Regions from separate parts of the Paenibacillus lentus genome, predicted to be linked through region 3. Evidence: riboswitches for the same ligand, from Rfam matches in the RefSeq annotation. Region 3 holds a riboswitch; each other region holds the start of a gene.

Region 1 (6,015 bases), 970 kb from region 3:
TTCCATGAGCGCCATATCAGATTCCGAGAGAAATTCAGCTACGGCTGCCAAAAGAGCTAGTATAATGGAAACGACAATTAACCTAGGGGCGATAATTTCACCCAGTGAATATTTCATCTTATTATTTCTAGGTTTCATGCCAAGCAGCGGTTCGATTTTACCGTACAGTCGAGGCACCAGGTACAGCGTTGGCAGTAACGCGAACAGAATACCTGAGAACAATACATCGTTCAAAAAAGCCACTCCTTCAACCACGACGACGCTTTGCGCCAATCCGGGGACTGCTTCAAACTCTTCAACACCAATCCATACCTTAGCAATATCGACCGTACAGCTGATAAATTGGTGAATAATGACTCCGGTCATGGCTGCCACGCCCACCTGCCTGCGGTTCTTTGGATCGTTGACAAGTGTTCCAGCAATGAACATCGCTAGCGAGAAGGCGATAAACTTCTCCAGCTCGCCAAGTCCGCCGAACTGCCCCAGCATAATTTCGCCAAAAATAACTTCGCCCAGCGCAGCACCAACCGCCGCATAGAACGGATGAAACAAAATGCACAGCGTCAGCGGAATGAACGCAAAATATTCCACCGACAGCTCGATCGGCCCCAACCGAACCGACGGAATAAGCTCGGTGATCATATTGGACAGACCGTATAGCGACATCGAAAGAATAAATACCATCATTTTTTGTGATTGGGTTAACACATATCTTTGCCTTAATTGAGCCACTAACTTCCCCTCCTAGCCTTAGATAGCTCCACTATAAAGAGGAATTATTAAGCGACCATCCCTATCGTGTAAATGATATGTAAAATTTATTTCATTTTATCCAGTAGTGAAAAAAATATATCATTTTTGATTGAATTTCATGCCCCCGCTCTCCCTTTTATGTTAATCTAGTGCTATCAACTCACTCATCAGGTATAGAAAGAGAGGCCAACCTCATGAACATGGACTGGAATGTAGATTCCTTATCTCCGGGTCAATATAAAATTGCCGACTATATTCAAAAAAATATGCAAACCGTACTCTTTCTAACCGAGCAGGAAATCGCCGATACTCTGGGACTCAGCATTGCTTCTGTATCGAGGTTTTGGCGCTCTGTCGGGTTTAAAAACATTAAAGATTTCAAAAATCAGCTGCGCGAGCATTTGGAAGTTACCCCCGCCGCTAAAATGAAGAACATCATGAGTAAAGCAGACGCGAACTCCCTTCCCGGACAACTGTTCGCTTCGAGCGTGGAGCACCTGGAAAGCACGCTGCAGTATTATTCCCAGCAAGCATTTGAAGCGGCGGTCGATGCTATCGTCACGGCAAGAAGGATATACCTCTATGGCCCAGGTCCCTCGTCCGGTCTGGCCCACCTGATGCACTATCGCCTCAGCCGCTTCGGTCTATCCATGCACCATCTTGATCGCGGGGGCAGCGAGTTATTCGAGGATCTGCTCCATATCACCGACGAAGATGTCGTCGTCCTCTTCGGCTTCGTCCGATTGCTGCCAGAAGCCAGGGTGATCATCCAGCATGCCAAAGAACGCGGCTACCTTACACTGCTGATCACCGATCGCCTCGTCTCCGACTTTTCGGGTCAAAGCGATATTACCCTGTATACCAGCCGTGGAGAGATCTGGGAATTCCATTCGATGATCGCCCCGACGTTTATGGTAGAGAACTTAATCGTTGCTGCCGGGATGAAAAACCAAGATCTCCACCTGCATAAATTGGAACAATTAAACCAACTGCGCAAAAAGTACGACCATGAGCTGCCGCGATAAATGTTCACAATTTTTTTAATGTCTTCCTCCGTCCCCCACTCGCCGCACCAGGATTGCTTTCAACTGTTTTTTCATGATTTTTCAACCTCCTGCTAGTGAAGACACCTGTTTACAAACACTATATATTGGGGTAATCTTAGTTGCAGACAACCAAATATAGTGGAACCGGGTGATCCAGCCATCAATACGAGGCTGGGGCTTAAAAGGGAAGTGCGGTGCAAAACCGCTGCGGTCCCGCCACTGTGACCGGACGTTCAGGGAGTTGTTTTCCAACATCCTTGTAATGCTTCACTAACAAGAAGCCACTGGAGATGGCCAGCCATCTGCGGGAAGGCGTTAGCGAAGAGTCCGGAAGCCAGGAGACCTGCCCGCTTTCCATTGACACCAAATAAACCTGCGAGGAACAGGTAGGTGTCCGCTTGCAGATTACATAGACTTTCATCAATCTTTACTGAGCCGATGAAAATTTCAACGCGCATTCGGGCATTTTCAACCTTGCATGGTCGAAAATGCCTTTTTATATGCTTTTAATGTCTAGTTTTTCGGGAGGGAAACTTTGTTATGGCGATTATGAATCAGGTTTATGCAAGCCGCCAAGACATGTTGGAGGAAGTTATTACATTAGGAGAAGAAATCGTGGAGAGCCGCAACCTTGAAGTTCTGCGCGAGAATGCCAATCTGAATGGCGAAAGCTTCTCCGGGAAAATGAGCAAGTTCGGCAGCGAGTATGCGAAATGGTATGCAGGTCACTTCGTCATGCCTAAACAGCTCGTTCAGGCGATTCAAGACAATTTTGTTTACGTTCACGACTTGGATCAATATGCGATTGGGACGACAAACTGCATCTTCATTCCATTCGACAAGCTGCTGCGGGAGGGATTCAATACTGGTAACGGCAGTGTAAGACCGCCGAACTCCATCATGACGGCGATGGCACTTGTGGCGATCATTTTTCAGTCCCAGCAAAATGCGCAATACGGCGGCGTATCCGCCAACAAACTCGATCACGATCTGGCGCCTTATGTGACCAAATCCTTCAGCAAATATTTCCGCAAGGGCTTGGATTACTTCGAAGAAGGCGACATGGATGCGGATTACGGCTTCATCACCATGGCTCGTGGCGATCTTCAGGCGCAGTATCCGAGAGCCTTCAAATATGCGCTTAAAGAGACCGAGAGCGAGACGCTGCAGGCCGCCGAAAGCCTCATTCACAATCTCAATACGATGTCGAGCCGGGCGGGTGGGCAAATTCCATTTACGAGCATCAACTACGGCACCTGTACTTCTATAGAAGGACAGCTTGTCATCCGCTCTCTGCTCACCGCAACGATGCGCGGGCTTGGCAGCGGCGAAACACCGATTTTTCCAATTCAGATTTTTAAATGCAAGCAAGGCATTAACCAGCAGCCAGGCGAACCCAACTATGAGCTGTTCCTGAAGGCGGCGGAATGTTCCGCAAAGCGTCTCTACCCGAACTTTGCCAACCTGGATGCTCCGCTCAACTTAATGTATTACGATCCGGAGAACCCGGATACCGAATTCGCTACGATGGGCTGCCGCACGCGGGTGCTGAGCGACCGCTTCGGCCGCAACCATCTTTCCGGCAAAGGCAATTTGTCCTTTAACACCTTGAACCTGGTCAAGCTTGGCCTGGAGCACGGTATTGTATTGGGGCAGCGGCAGACTGCAGACGAGCAAGGCTTCTACCGTGAGCTGGAGCGCTATCTGGATATCGCTTTGGACGGGCTTCTGCACCGCTTCCAAATTCAAGCGTCCCAGAAAGCGAAGGCATCCGACTTCATGATGCGGGAAGGCGTATGGGAAGGCGGCGAGCAGTTGAATCCCGAAGATACGGTTGGTGATTTGCTCAAACACGGCAGCTTGTCAATCGGCTTCATCGGGCTCGCGGAATGCATGAAAGCCATGTATGGCAAACATCACGGCGAAGATGCCGAGGTATATAATAAAGCCTACGACGTGATTGCCTTTATGCGTGATTATTGCGACCGCCAGAGCGAGCGCCATAATCTGAACATTACCTTATTCGCTACGCCAGCCGAAGGCTTATCCGGTAAATTCACCAAGAAAGACCGGGCCAACTATGGTGAGGTACCAGGGGTTGTGGACCGCGAATATTATACGAACTCTTTTCACATTCCGGTATATTACGATATCAGTGCAGCTAAAAAAATAGAGCTAGAAGCCCCTTTTCACGGGTTATGCAATGCAGGAGCGATCTCTTACATTGAGCTTAATGGCAACGCCCGCAGCAATCCGGCTGCATTCCTGCGCATCATTCAGTACGCGTTGTCGCAGCAAGTCAGCTATTTCAGCATCAACCATCCGATCGACCGCTGTTCGGGCTGTGGATTTGAAGGTATTATCGGTGCGGTCTGCCCATCCTGCAACGCCAGCGAACAAGACGTCCATATTCGTCGGCTGCGGCGCGTGACCGGGTATTTAACCGGGGACTTCCAGACGCGCTTTAATGCCGCCAAGCAGGCTGAGGTTCGCGATCGTCTCAAGCATTCAACATGAACATTTGCGGCTATTACCCGGAATCGATTAATGAAGGTGAAGGATTGCGAGCAGCGCTCTTTATCAGCGGATGTCGCCATTACTGCAAAGGCTGCTTCAGTCCGGCCACCTGGAATTTTAACTACGGCGAACCCTTTACCCCTGAACGGGAACAGGAAATTATCCGGGACATCGCTGGCAATCCGTTATTAAGCGGACTATCGATTCTCGGGGGAGACCCTTTTTTCTCGGCGGGGGAGGTCAGTGCGTTCCTCGACCGTTTGCGCGAGGCAGCAGGCCCTGTATCCGTCTGGATTTACAGCGGTTATACGTTCGAAGAGCTAATCGAAGACGTGAAGTCACCGGAATATGAACTGCTACGCCGCTGCCAAGTATTAGTAGATGGGCGCTACGCCGATGAGTTACGGGATCCCTCCCTACTCTATCGCGGCAGCTCCAATCAAAGACTGATCGACATTCCAGCAAGCCTGTCGCACCACAGCATTGTCGAATGGCAACCAACTCTTTCTTTCTAGCTGACTGCCTTTCTAGTATAAATGTCATTTGCGTTCATTCTATTATCGTCTCCGGCGCTAAGTCATATTGTGCTTGCTCGAAGCTCCACTATCGATCACGAGGATATAGTTGTTGATCTTTTGAGCCCGCATATGCAGCGCCTCTTTTTTTGACCAATACTTGCAATTTAAGAATTAAAGTTTTGCACTTCTAGGATTTTATAAAGATAAAAGACTGAATATCCCCTGTCAGTCAGGAAAGCGAGGAGTATTTTACATGCCTTCATTTGTAACCAAACCAAACAACCGCCAGCTTGCGTTCGACAATGACCGACTTGAGATTTACGCCGACCGAATTTTGGATGGATTACATACACTGAGCAAAGAGCGTCTGCTGCGCGGCGTGACCGCCAAGCTGCGAAATGACATCGTCACCGGCGAAGAAATCAGCAATGCCTTCACGATGTCCTCCCTGGAGCTCGTCACCAAAGACGAGCCGGATTGGAAATTTGCTGCCGCCCGTTCTCTGCTAACTTCGCTCTATAAAAAAGCAGCCGTGAATCGGCGTTATAAATCCTACCCTGAGGAGCCTTACGGGTCGTTCTATCATCTCATTACCGAGCTGTGTCAAGCAGGGATTTACCGGGAAGAGCTGCTCGAGTGCTATACAAAGGAACAAATCGAGGAGCTTGGCCAGTTGATCGACCCGACTCGCGACCTGCTGTTTGACTATATCGGTCTGCTAACGCTCGCCGAACGCTACCTCGCTACGGATTTTGATGGTCGCACGATGGAGCTGCCCCAGGAGCGCTACATGGTCATCGCGATGTACCTGATGCATCAGGAGCCTGCGGACAAGCGTCTGGACTATGTAAAAGAAGCCTACTGGGCGATGAGCAACATTTACATGACAGCGGCCACGCCGACCATGTCCAATGCCGGTAAAAAAGTCGCCGGACAGCTGTCCAGTTGCTTCATCGATACGGTGGACGACTCGCTGGAAGGCATTTTCGATTCCAATACGGATGTAGCCCGCCTCAGCAAAATGGGCGGTGGCATCGGCGTCTATCTCGGCAAGGTTCGCGCACGCGGATCGGACATTCGCGGTCACAAGAATACCAGCTCCGGCGTTATCCCGTGGATTCGCCAGCTGAACAACACCGCCGTCAGCGTCGACCAACTCGGCACGCGTAAAGGAGCCATCG
Region 2 (6,015 bases), 710 kb from region 3:
CCCAAGCATTATTGGCCGGATGACCCGTTACAGGCCACGGCGACGCGACGAGTTCGTCCGAAATGAGTGGTGGGCAGTAATTATGAACTAATGATCATGACATAAAGGAGATTGGGCCATGAAGGTGAGAGTTTTAGTCGTCGACGATCATCCGCATGCTCGCGAGGCTATTGGTGAGATTTTATCGGATGACAAGAGCTTTGAAATCATCGGCTATGCAGAAAATGGGGATGAAGCCCTGCTGCAGACTGAATTATGGATGCCTGATCTAATTCTGATGGATATTCATATGCCAGGAAAAGATGGGTTGGAGATGACGAGAGTAATCAAGCTGAAGTATCCTTATGTCAAAATTGTACTCATTACGGTTTCCGACGATGCCGCACATTTATTTGAAGCGCTGAAGCAAGGGGCACAGGGCTATTTGCTTAAAAACCTGGAGCCGGGGACCTGGCTGCAATATTTGCGGGCAGTCGCCAGTGATGAAGCACCATTGTCCAGCGAATTGGCCTATCGGATATTGCAAGAGTTTCCGTTGTCTAAAAAGAATAGTAACGACGATCATCCTCTTACGAGTCGCGAGCGTGAAATTTTGGATTGGGTGGCGAAAGGGATGACCAATCGAGAAATCGCTAAGGAATTGCATATTTCCGATCAAACGGTTAAAAATCATCTGAAAAACATTTTACAAAAATTACATTTGGAAAATCGTGTTCAGTTGACGAGATATGCGATGGAGCAAGGCTGGATCAATCACTAGGCCTAATTTATAATATTTCAATATATGAAAAATTCACAACAATAAGATAATAATATATTTCCTTTGCTTCGCTCGCAATTACTTCTTCTACCCACGTCCCTTGCATCTATCAGAATCGTATCAAAGCGCATGTAGCCGCTGTTGTGAAAATTTCATAACTGCTCTATACTTTTTGATAGGAGCAGGAGGTGAGAGAATGGCTTTTATGATTGCGCAGCGGGCGTATATAAAGCTATATTTAATCACGATGGTAGAACAGAGAAGGGGCTATGGCTACCAGATGCTTGAAGAGTTGAAAGAGGAGTTTAAGCCATTCGGCTACAATCCTCCACAAAGTGAAATTTATCGGGCGCTTCATGAACTGGTGCAAGAAGGGGTACTCTACCGGACAAAGCAGTTGAAGGGGAATGACCCTAGTGTTGATTTTCAGGAAATCGTGCTTTATCATTTCACCGATGATGGTCATGAGAAGGCAGATCTTTATAAGAAGCAAGTCAAAGCCGATTTAGACCGTTGTATTGGAATGTTGAATAAAGCTGTAGCCGATAATTATTAGATTTTGCATGTTTTTGCATAATTATTCGATAACTAATCCGATTTGTATTGTATTATTTGTTAACTTGAAGTAACATAAATTTTATATTCATAATTGAATATTTTGGGAACAGGTGCTTCAGTTGGATTCAAATTGAAGCTTAATAGGGAAGTCCGGTGTAATCCCGGCGCGGTCCCGCCACTGTAACAGAGGAGCTGGAAGCGATAGTGCCACTGATGATTATTCATTGGGAAGGTTGCTGTCCAGTCATGATTCTGAAGCCAGGAGACCTGCCTGTTCTGCCAGCACTGATGTACCTACGGGAGATAGGGAGGTGTTAAAGATTCGAGCCATCGCATGTCTTGACGAAGGTCCTCTTTAGCCATTCCAGCTAAAGGGGATTTTTTTGTTGCTGAATAAACATACACTGGGGAGGTATAAAACAATGAGTCATACGGTTAAAAGTGGAAATTTAGGCTATCCGAGAATCGGTGGCCAACGGGAATGGAAAAAAGCGATTGAAGCTTACTGGGCGGGCAAATTGGAAGAGCAGCAGCTGCATGAGCAGCTGACGCAGATCCGGCTTAACAATTTGCAACAGCAACGGGATCAGGGACTTGAGATTATTCCCGTAGGAGATTTTACGTATTATGACCATGTTCTGGATATGGCCGTGATGTTTGGTCTAGTACCGGAGCGGTTTACGTATAATGGTGGCGAAGTACCGCTGGATACGTATTATGCTATCGCACGCGGAAATAAGGAAGCGACAGCCAGTGAGATGACGAAGTGGTACAATACGAATTATCATTATATTGTTCCAGAACTTGGCGCAAGAAAACCGCAGCTTACGGTCAATCGACCGCTTGTCGCCTATCGGGAAGCCAAGGAGAAGCTGGGTATTGAGGGCAGACCGGTACTGATTGGATTATACTCCTTCCTTAAATTATCGAAGGGTTTCAATGAAGCTACCGAATGGGATCACTGGGTAAGCCAGCTTCTTCCTTTATATATTCAGATTCTAAAGGAGCTGATCGCAGAAGGCACGGCTTGGGTTCAATTTGACGAGCCATCTTTAGTGACTTCAGTAACCAACGAAGATATAGCTCGCGTAAAAGCGATTTATGAGAAGATTCATCGTGAAGCTCCAGAAATTTCGATTCTATTACAAACGTATTTTGAAGCGATTGATCGCTACGAAGATGTTGTTTCACTGCCTGTGGCCGGGATCGGCTTGGATTTCATTCATGGCGGAGACGGTAACCTTGCTGCCCTTCGCAAATTCAGTTTTCCGCGGGGTAAGACATTAGGTGCCGGAGTCGTTGATGGTCGTAATATATGGAGAACCGATTTGTATCGCCAAGCTGAGCTCCTGCAGGAAATTTTGACATTAGCACCTGATGCGGACATTGTCGTTCAGCCGTCCTGTAGCTTATTGCATGTCCCTGTATCTGCTAAGCAGGAGCAGGAATTAGACACTGTACTTCATGAGGCTTTGTCTTTTGCAGAAGAAAAACTGGATGAGATTGTCGCGTTAAGCAAAGCGGTTAATCAAGGCATCGAAAGTGTTAAGTCCGCTTTTGAGAATAATCGCATCGCTCTGGACAATTTGGCTAAGGATCCTGCCCGGAACCGTGCCAACGTCTCGGCTGCGGTTCAGAAAATTTCAGCGGAGCCGGCCGTAAGAGATAGCGAGTTCGTGGTTCGCCGTAAGAAGCAGAAGGAGAAGTGGCATCTGCCTGTCCTTCCAACAACGACGATCGGCAGTTTCCCGCAAACGGCAGAAGTGCGTTCAGCCCGTCAGAAATGGCGCAAAGGCGAGTGGAGTCAGGAAAAGTATGATTCTTTTATTAAGGAACATATCCAGAAGTGGATTTCCCTGCAGGAGGAAATCGGTATCGATGTACTGGTGCACGGCGAATTTGAAAGAACCGACATGGTGGAGTTCTTTGGTGAGAAATTACCGGGCTTCGCCTTTACTAAAGGAGGCTGGGTTCAATCCTACGGTACTCGCTGCGTAAAGCCGCCGGTCATCTACGGAGATGTTGATTTCGATCAGCCGATGACGGTGAAAGAGACCGAATATGCTCAATCATTGACAAATAAACCGGTAAAAGGAATGCTGACTGGCCCGATTACAATTCTGAATTGGTCCTTTGTGCGCAGTGATTTGTCGCGGGAACAGGTAGCATATCAAATCGCGCTGGCACTGCGTAAAGAGGTTGAAGCTCTAGAACAGGCAGGCATTGAGATGATTCAGGTAGACGAGCCGGCACTGCGCGAAGGGCTTCCCCTGAAGCGGGAGGATTGGAACGGGTATCTGGACTGGTCGGTCAAAGCGTTTCGAATTACGACCTCTACAGTTCGCGATACTACGCAAATTCATACACATATGTGCTACTGCGAGTTCCATGATATTATTGATTCCATTCGGGCTTTGGATGCGGATGTCATCTCCATCGAGACCTCGCGCAGTCATGGCGAGCTTGTTCACAGCTTCGAAGAGCATACATACGATCTCGGCATCGGCCTTGGCGTATACGACATTCATAGCCCGCGGGTCCCATCAGTTGAGGAAATGACCTCCATGATCGATCGAGCGCTGCAAGTACTGGATCCTGAATTATTCTGGATCAATCCGGACTGTGGCCTTAAGACGCGGGGAGTTGAAGAGACAGTTCAATCCTTGAAAAACATGGTGCTGGCCGCTAGCAAATACCGCGCTAAAGAGTCGGCAGTCAGCACTAATTAATACGCGGGTTTTTATTTTAAAGAAGTAAACAATGAGACTACCCTGAATAGGTTATAAATAACCTGAGGGTAGTCTCATTTTGTTGCATAAATATTATAATTACACTTATACTCTCTCTATATGTAGGAGGAGATTATGAATGTTACTGGAATGGGAAATTATTTTTAAACTGTTTATTGCACTACTGTTCGGTCTGTTTATTGGTATTGATCGTCAATTGAAGCAAAAGCCACTTGGCATAAAAACGAGCATGGTTATTTGTATCGCGAGCTGTTTGGTGACCATTGTATCCATCCAATCCTTCGCCAAATTCGCTGGTCCGGATCATCCAAATATGGATCCAATGCGTTTGGCCGCGCAAATTGTCAGCGGGATCGGTTTTCTGGGAGCAGGGGTGATCTTGCGCAGAAGCAATGAAGGGATTTCCGGCCTAACATCGGCAGCCATGATTTGGGCAGCCTCTGGCATTGGCATCGCCATTGGTGCAGGCTTTTATTGGGAAGCGGGGCTTGCGGTGATTCTGCTCATTTTAGCAGTGAATTTTGTACCTTATATGATCAAATGGCTTGGCCCTTATAAATTGAATCAACGTGATGTTTCCGTCAAAATTGTGATGGAGGATTCAGGCAATGTTACTGATCTCATCCGCATTATTGAGCGGAAGGACGAGAAAGGCCCTGAGGCTAAGTGGAATCGTCATCGCATTCGGCGTTTGAAGATTAAGGATTTGGAAGAAGGGCGCCAGCGGATCGATATGGTAATTTCCGCTTCAGAACGTGAATATACAACGGAAATATATCATTTTATACGAAAAATCGATCATGTCATCAGTGTTGAGGTGGAAAACTTGTAGTATTTATAACCTTCCAATACATTAATCCGTTCTTTAGATATCAGAAGGCAGTTGATCCCTCTGTTTAATCTTTTTATTTACAATTACGTAAATAGACCATGTTATGATAGAGCTAACTTGGTATAATGAATAACCGCCAAAAGGATGGATTATTGAATGAGTAAACAAATTTTAATTGTTGACGATGATGATAAGATCGCGAAACTGATCGAAATATATTTACTGAATGAAGGCTATCGTGTTTTTAAGGCTGAAGATGGTTTAAAGGCGCTGGAAATTGTGGAACAGGATCAAATCGATCTGGTCATCTTGGACATTATGATGCCCGGGATGGACGGAATTACAGTCTGCATGAAGATTAGGGAGACGCGTACCACACCAATATTAATGCTTAGCGCCAAAGATGGGGATATGGATAAAATTACAGGATTGATGACCGGGGCTGACGACTATATGGTGAAGCCGTTCAATCCCTTGGAGCTGATTGCACGCGTCAAATCGCTGCTGCGTCGTTCGTCATACAGTATGCAGCCTTCACCGTCCCCACAGGATCATATTATTAATTTGGCTTCCCTGCAAATCGACAAGGAAACACATACAGCAACGGTAGATGGTCGACCTGTCAAATTGACGCCGATCGAGTTCAATATTTTATTCCTGTTGGCCAGTCACCCGGGACGGGTGTTTGGGTCGGAGGAAATTTTTGAGCTGATTTGGAAGGACAAGTATTTGGAGAGTAATAATTCGGTTACCGTTCATATTAGCCGGCTACGTGAAAAGCTCGAGAAAGAAATGGATGGCGAAAAGTTGATTCGTACCGTATGGGGGGTTGGCTACAAAATTGAAAGCTAGCCTCAGATTTCTGACTTGGCTGTTATGGACCGTTATTACATCCATTGCAGCGCTGCTCATTTTGGTGCTGCTTGCGAAGCTGTTTTATGCATTATTTCCTTGGGTTACGCTTGGATACGTGCTGAGCTGGGTAAATCGGAACATCGGTTATCCGGATGCTTATTATATTGCCGGCGTTCCCATTCTGCTGCTTTTTGCTTTATATTTCTATCGACGCAGCATCCGGCGACATGAACAGAAGTATTTAGCCCTGCTTATTGAAG
Region 3 (6,015 bases):
CGCCAAGCGCGGAGAGCGGAATAATCAAACGATAGTCCGGACCGGTCATCAGTCTGATCATATGCGGTATGACCAGCCCAACAAAGCCGATCACCCCAGACACAGACACAGCAGCCGCAGTCATCAGAGTAGCTACCAGCAGTACAAGCACCTTGGTTCGATCGACATTCAGCCCGGAGTGAGCCGCATGACGTTCTCCCAATGCAAGCAGGTTCAAGCTACGGGCTTTACTCCACAAAAACAGCATTCCAATGACCAAATATGGGAGAAGGATGATCGTATACGACCATCCACGCAAACTTAAACTCCCCATTGTCCAGTACATAATTTCATTGATAGTCTTCTTCGACATTGCCGTTAAAAACGACACAATCGCCCCTAGAAAAGACTGCATAACCACACCTGACAAAATGAGGCTCTCAATCGGGATTTTTCCGTTCTCCCTAGCGAGCCACATGACAACAAGCAGTGTACATGCACCTGTTACAAACGCAACTATCGGGAGCGTGAATACACCGACCAACGAAAACTGCCAGCCAAAAAAAATAAGTGTGGCAGCACCGACCGCAGCTCCCGAGGAAACGCCCAATGTAAAGGGATCAGCCAGCGGATTGCGAAGCACACCTTGAAATGCGGCACCGGCCACTGCGAGTGAACCTCCGACTAACATGCCCAGAAGTACTCGTGGCAACCGAACCTGCAGAACGATCTGCTCTGCCGATATATCCCAATCTGATGTTATCAAGCTGCCGATTCCTGGCAGCTGCTGAAGCAAAATACCTATAATCTGGCCGGTGGGCAGAAAGACGGATCCAACGCCGATACAAATCAGCAAAGTAACAGCCAGAAGTATCATGCCCGCCACTGCGTATCCTGCCAATTTCTTCGTCATTGCGGGATCAATTCCGGATAAATGGCTTTGGCAATTTCAATTAACCCCTGAGTAACGCGAGGGCCGGGACGGCTTAATAAATTATCATCAATCCCAATAACCCGATCCTCCTTGACGGCCGTGATTTGATCCCAACCACCGCGAGTCTTGATCATTTCGCCGATCGTTTTATTGTCCTCATAGCGTATGTTCCCGCCAAATAAAATAACATCGGGGTTAGCCTTAATAATATTTTCTTCGTTAATTTCATTCCAGCCTTCAAGATCCGATGCTACGTTCTCGCCTCCAGCCAGCGTGATCAATTCATCCATATACTCGCCTTTACCGACCGTCCAGCCCGGCGAAAACTCAATGTATACTTTTTTGCGTTGATCCGGCGTTAACGTTTTAACAGCATCCAATACGAGATCGCGTTCTTTTTCCATTTGCCCTACCACTTCTTCAGCTTCTTTTTTCCGGTCAGTGATCTCGCCAATTGCTCTAATATGAGCCAGCGTTTCTTCCAATTTGTTCGGGTTGGACTGATAAACCTTAACACCAAGATCGGTTAAGCTTTTAACGGTTGCCGGGTCGATCAGGCTGCCCACCACCACAACCAAATCCGGCTTTGCGGCGATGACGGCCTCAACGTTAACCTGGGAACCGCCCATTCTTGGCTTATCCTTTACGGCTTCGGGATAATCGTCGTTGTCAGATACGCCCACGATTTGTTCATCAAGACCCAAAGCAAATAATCCTTCCGTCTCAGAAGGAGCCAGCGATACGATCCTTTGAGGAGCAGCCTCAAAAGTAAACTCCGCACCTGTTGAATCCGTCACCGTCAAAGGATAGGTTGTTTTTTGCGCATCGGATGCTGGCTGCTCCTGCTCGCTCTGTCCCGTTTGATTGCTCTGCTCCTGCTGGGCAGGTGTACTGGTTGCGTTATTGTCTTGCGTGTCCTTAGTGTCCTTGCCGCACGCTGCCATCACTACGAGTACAACTACTAAAACCAAAATACCCCAATAATGCCTAAATTTATCCATCCTTCTCTCTCCTTATCGGTATCTTTTAATACCCATAAATTTTAGCTATTAAATGGAAAATTGAGGGAAACAAGAAAAACCCCATCCGCTCAGGATCGGGCTACGTCTACAAGACTATACACACTGTTCAAGCATCCGGCTTGTCCAGTATATAGCTCTATCAGCAGAACGTCTTCCTTTCCTCGAAGGAACGTCTCTTCTTCCCGTAGGCAGGTCTCCTGACTCCAGGTTATCGATTCAGCTCGCCTTCCCATCCTCGAAGCTTCACTCCAATCCAGGCGTACTGCGCTGGCTATAGCGGTGATTCAACGAATGACAGTGGCATTATGAGCTTCATCCCTGTTTACAGTGGCGGGACCGTGCCGGAATTTCACCGGCTTCCCTTTTAACCCGAGACGTCAGTTGTGGATCAACTGCCGATTCGGGACCTACGGATTCTTTCCATTCATTTCACTAAGCATTCTAGCATTAGCGTCTGTAATGGATTATAGGCGAAAACCGCCCATCTGACAATCATTTATACCCTCTGCCGCGGCTCACATAACCAAATATGTCTAATGAAAGAACTTTTTCTGACCGTTCCGTAATCACGAATCATAAGGCCCGATCGAGTCAGTTCCTCCTCAAGCGGTTCCGTCGACACGATGACAGCTCTTTGACTAAAACGCTCTATGCTGCCCAGCATTTGTTGACGCTCCTCCGGAGAAAGAACGGAACATAAATTATAGGGCATATCCACGATAGCTGCATCATAAGGCTCGTTCACTTCATTCAGGTCACCTAGAATAACCCTTCCATCGTCATACCCGAAATGCCGTAAATTCATCTTCGCCCCCCGAACAGCCAGCGAATTAATATCCCTGCCTACAATATCGATCCCCATAGATAACGCCTCAACCATCACATTCCCCATCCCGCAGCATGGATCAATCACCTTCACGGCATGCGGATCAGGAACCGCTATGTTGACTAATGCTCTAGCTACGGGCGTACTGAGCCCGGTGGAATAATTGCGCGGCTTATTTTTATGACGAAGCCATACCGGCTCCGCTTCATGGAAAATCCCAATCGACCAATGACCACGGATTGAGATCAGCCCAAAAGTTATGTCCGGTCTGCGCATTTCCGCCTTGCCGCGAATTCGCCCCCCTATCTGCCGCTCGATGTCACGCTGCTCTTCATAGGTCCGTAAATCTCCCCGCTTCATACAGATAACTTTAAAGGTTCTATCATTCAAACGCAGCTCAGCGACTTGCGCTGCAATGCTGTCCAAGCTGTCTCCCGTGAATAATATATCCATTCGAGAAGAAATAAAGGGGCTTCGGCTCAGATCAATCTGCCTAGTCGTTTCTACATACCCTGCGCTTCCCGGACGCTGCCCAAACAAAGCTTCCAGCTCCATTTCACACAGCCGCCGCTCATTGTCATGACAGGCATAAATATAAATATACCGATCAATACCATCTCTACACATCGTGATTCATGCCTCCACCTTCATCTTCCTGGATTACGCTGTTTAAGCCCTTGGCTAATAACACCTGCACAGTAACCTCTAACTATTAGCCCTGGCAATCGTACCGGCATCATCCTAGTCTTCCCATTTCTGCAGCGCTTCTGCCAGCAGCCGATACCCCTCCAGCCTGGCTGTATAGTCAGGAATAGGCGAAACGATCAGAAACTCATGATTGCTATACTCATGCTGTAACTCCTTAAGCTTAAAATATACGCTATGCGGCATGCCGATAATGTTATGGAATGAACTTCGCCCCGTTTGGCCTGCAGTATTATCCAACACTTGCTCCCAGTGTGCCGCCTCTTCTTCCGTAGCAGCACATACAACGCTTACGGCAAGCATCGTCTTTGGCTCGCTCTGCAATGCGGTTGGCCTAAAGCTAGCTCGATAAGAGTCAAGTACATCAGTACCGTCCCGCTCACTCATAAAATGGCCGAAGACATAGCCCGTTCCGAATTTCGCGGCATATTCAGCACTCTTCATGTTCGTTCCAAGCATCCATACCACGGGTTCGATTTGCGGTTCTGGACGCGCAATTACAGCATGTCCATCATACTTATAATTGTTCTGAAGCAGCTCTAGTAACGAGCCAATCGTCTTCGGAAGCTCCGCGACCCGCTTCAGAAAATTGCCGCTCAAAGCCATAACAGCATGAGCTTCTCCCCCGGGCGCCCGCCCGAGCCCCAGATCGACCCGGCCAGGATAGAGGGCAGCAAGCAGCCGGAACCATTCCGCTACTTTTAGCGGACTGTAATGAGGCAAGAGAACAGCTCCGGAGCCAAGGCGAATTCTTTCCGTCTTGGCCCCGACATGAGCAAGCAGCACTTCAGGCGAGGAAGAAGCCAAGCCGGGCATATCATGATGCTCAGCCGTCCAATATCTCGCATAGCTCCACTTCTCTGCATGCTGCGCCAAGGCCACAGCTTGTCTCAGCGCCTCTTCATCGGTACTCTCCGGCAAGCGGGGTACCAAATCCAGTACACTAAGCTGTAATGGCATATGTGTACTGGCTGTTATAACCGGCATGCGCATCACTTCCTTATCGTTGTTAGTTCGGCTATTTTTGCCCGCCTATATATTTAGCCTCAGAATACCGCCAGCCTTCATCTGCGTATCCCAAAACCCCTTCTTAGGTAGCAGTAGAGAGGCAACGAGTGAGATGACACCGCCATGGGTAATGACCAAAATCCGCGCTTTCTCTCCAGTATTTGCCCGAGCATCTTGATTCACTATATTTGTCCATTCTTGAACTACCTCAGCAACCCGCCGTTCGAATCGTTTCCATGCTTCTCCCTCAGGCGGGATAACTGACTGCGGGTCGTCGATCCACGCACGATAATGCGGATCTTCCTTCAGCATCTCATAGGTCTGGCCTTCCCAGTGTCCGAAGTTCATTTCCCGCAGTCGCGAGTCATAGCTCGCTTGTCCGACAAGATCCGGTCTGACCCGGGCCAGCGTCTGACGGCAGCGCAGAAGATCACTGCAATATATAGATGAAAAGGAAATACCTGCCAGCTCCCGTTCAAGAGCGCACAATTCGGAAGCTTCATCGTCAAGCAGGGCCATATCCGAGTGTCCCTGATATCGCCGTTCCATATTCCAGCGCGTTCGTCCATGACGGGCAAGCCACAGCTCTGCTGTATGATCCCTTGGTTTTTCCAATCCCCATCACCTCCTGAGCAGCTTTATAAGTTATCGGAAATTGGCACCGCGCCAGGCTTTATGCGAGGAGCCTGACGTAACAAAACGGGGGCTATAAATATTAGCGGGCTTCTCGGCATTAGGCTGTTATGACCCGTTAAACCCGCAGCTCAATACCAGAATAAGCAATGTACCAAGCACTACAAAGGCATTCGATACCCAGTAGAGCATGCGGCCCGTTCTTGGAATGTCATCGGCCTCCAGTTCTCGGCTCTTATCCCCCATATATGTGCGGAAAGAAACCACGCCGTGGTACGAATTTTCACCCCCGAGGCGAACCCCCAGCGCCCCGGCAACGGCTGATTCCGGGTACCCGCTGTTCGGACTCGGATGAGACGCAGCATCGCGCCGCACCATAGCAGCGGCGCCTTTGGCATTGAAGCGGAGAAACCAGGCCGCGGCGATCAGCAGCAGAGCCGTCAATCGTGCGGGGATATAGTTCGCCATATCATCAAGCCGCGCCGACGCCCAGCCGAGATCAATGTATTTATCGTTTTTGTAACCGACCATCGAGTCTAGGGTATTCACGGCGCGGTAAGCCATCGCCAGCGGGGCTCCACCCAGCAGCGCAAAGAAGAGAGGGGAAATGACAGCGTCGACGATGTTCTCGGCGACGGTCTCGACGGCGCCGCGCGCCACCTCCGGCTCGGAGAGATGGGCGGTGTCGCGACCGACGATCATGCCGAGCGCGCGCCGCGCGGCAGGCATGTCCCCAGCGCGCAGGTGGCCGCATACCTCCATGCCGGCTACCTGCAGCCCCTTAGCCGCGATGGTCGTAGCGATCAGCGCAGCCTCGGCCAGCGCGGCGAGCCACGGGCTGACCTGGGCCAGCAGCAGCAGAACGGCCCAGGTCAAAGCAAAGCTGCCGCCCACAACGAGCAGCGGCA

What was found. Region 3 has a riboswitch for cobalamin ahead of EIM92_RS20610 (ABC transporter substrate-binding protein). Riboswitches for the same ligand answer to the same signal wherever they lie in the genome.
Region 1: it holds a riboswitch for cobalamin, as region 3 does, so the genes downstream of both, EIM92_RS01185 (anaerobic ribonucleoside triphosphate reductase) here and EIM92_RS20610 (ABC transporter substrate-binding protein) in region 3, are expected to answer to the same signal.
Region 2: it holds a riboswitch for cobalamin, as region 3 does, so the genes downstream of both, metE (5-methyltetrahydropteroyltriglutamate--homocysteine S-methyltransferase) here and EIM92_RS20610 (ABC transporter substrate-binding protein) in region 3, are expected to answer to the same signal.

Annotation. Positions count from the first base shown of each region.
Region 1 is NZ_CP034248.1:226,432-232,446, forward strand. Features, by position in the region: gene EIM92_RS01175 (DUF8171 family membrane protein) at 1-732, opposite strand, end outside; gene EIM92_RS01180 (MurR/RpiR family transcriptional regulator) at 948-1,778, shown strand; cobalamin riboswitch at 1,929-2,164, shown strand; gene EIM92_RS01185 (anaerobic ribonucleoside triphosphate reductase) at 2,340-4,316, shown strand; gene nrdG (anaerobic ribonucleoside-triphosphate reductase activating protein) at 4,313-4,831, shown strand; gene EIM92_RS01195 (ribonucleoside-diphosphate reductase subunit alpha) at 5,088-6,015, shown strand, end outside.
Region 2 is NZ_CP034248.1:3,833,298-3,839,312, reverse strand. Features, by position in the region: gene hrpB (ATP-dependent helicase HrpB) at 1-66, shown strand, start outside; gene EIM92_RS17260 (response regulator) at 119-760, shown strand; gene EIM92_RS17255 (replication termination protein) at 957-1,316, shown strand; cobalamin riboswitch at 1,410-1,607, shown strand; gene metE (5-methyltetrahydropteroyltriglutamate--homocysteine S-methyltransferase) at 1,741-4,047, shown strand; gene EIM92_RS17245 (MgtC/SapB family protein) at 4,187-4,900, shown strand; gene EIM92_RS17240 (response regulator transcription factor) at 5,057-5,752, shown strand; gene EIM92_RS17235 (sensor histidine kinase) at 5,742-6,015, shown strand, end outside.
Region 3 is NZ_CP034248.1:4,540,415-4,546,429, forward strand. Features, by position in the region: gene EIM92_RS20605 (FecCD family ABC transporter permease) at 1-892, opposite strand, end outside; gene EIM92_RS20610 (ABC transporter substrate-binding protein) at 889-1,914, opposite strand; cobalamin riboswitch at 2,106-2,361, opposite strand; gene EIM92_RS20615 (methyltransferase domain-containing protein) at 2,432-3,388, opposite strand; gene EIM92_RS20620 (MsnO8 family LLM class oxidoreductase) at 3,503-4,453, opposite strand; gene EIM92_RS20625 (histidine phosphatase family protein) at 4,499-5,089, opposite strand; gene cbiB (adenosylcobinamide-phosphate synthase CbiB) at 5,216-6,015, opposite strand, start outside.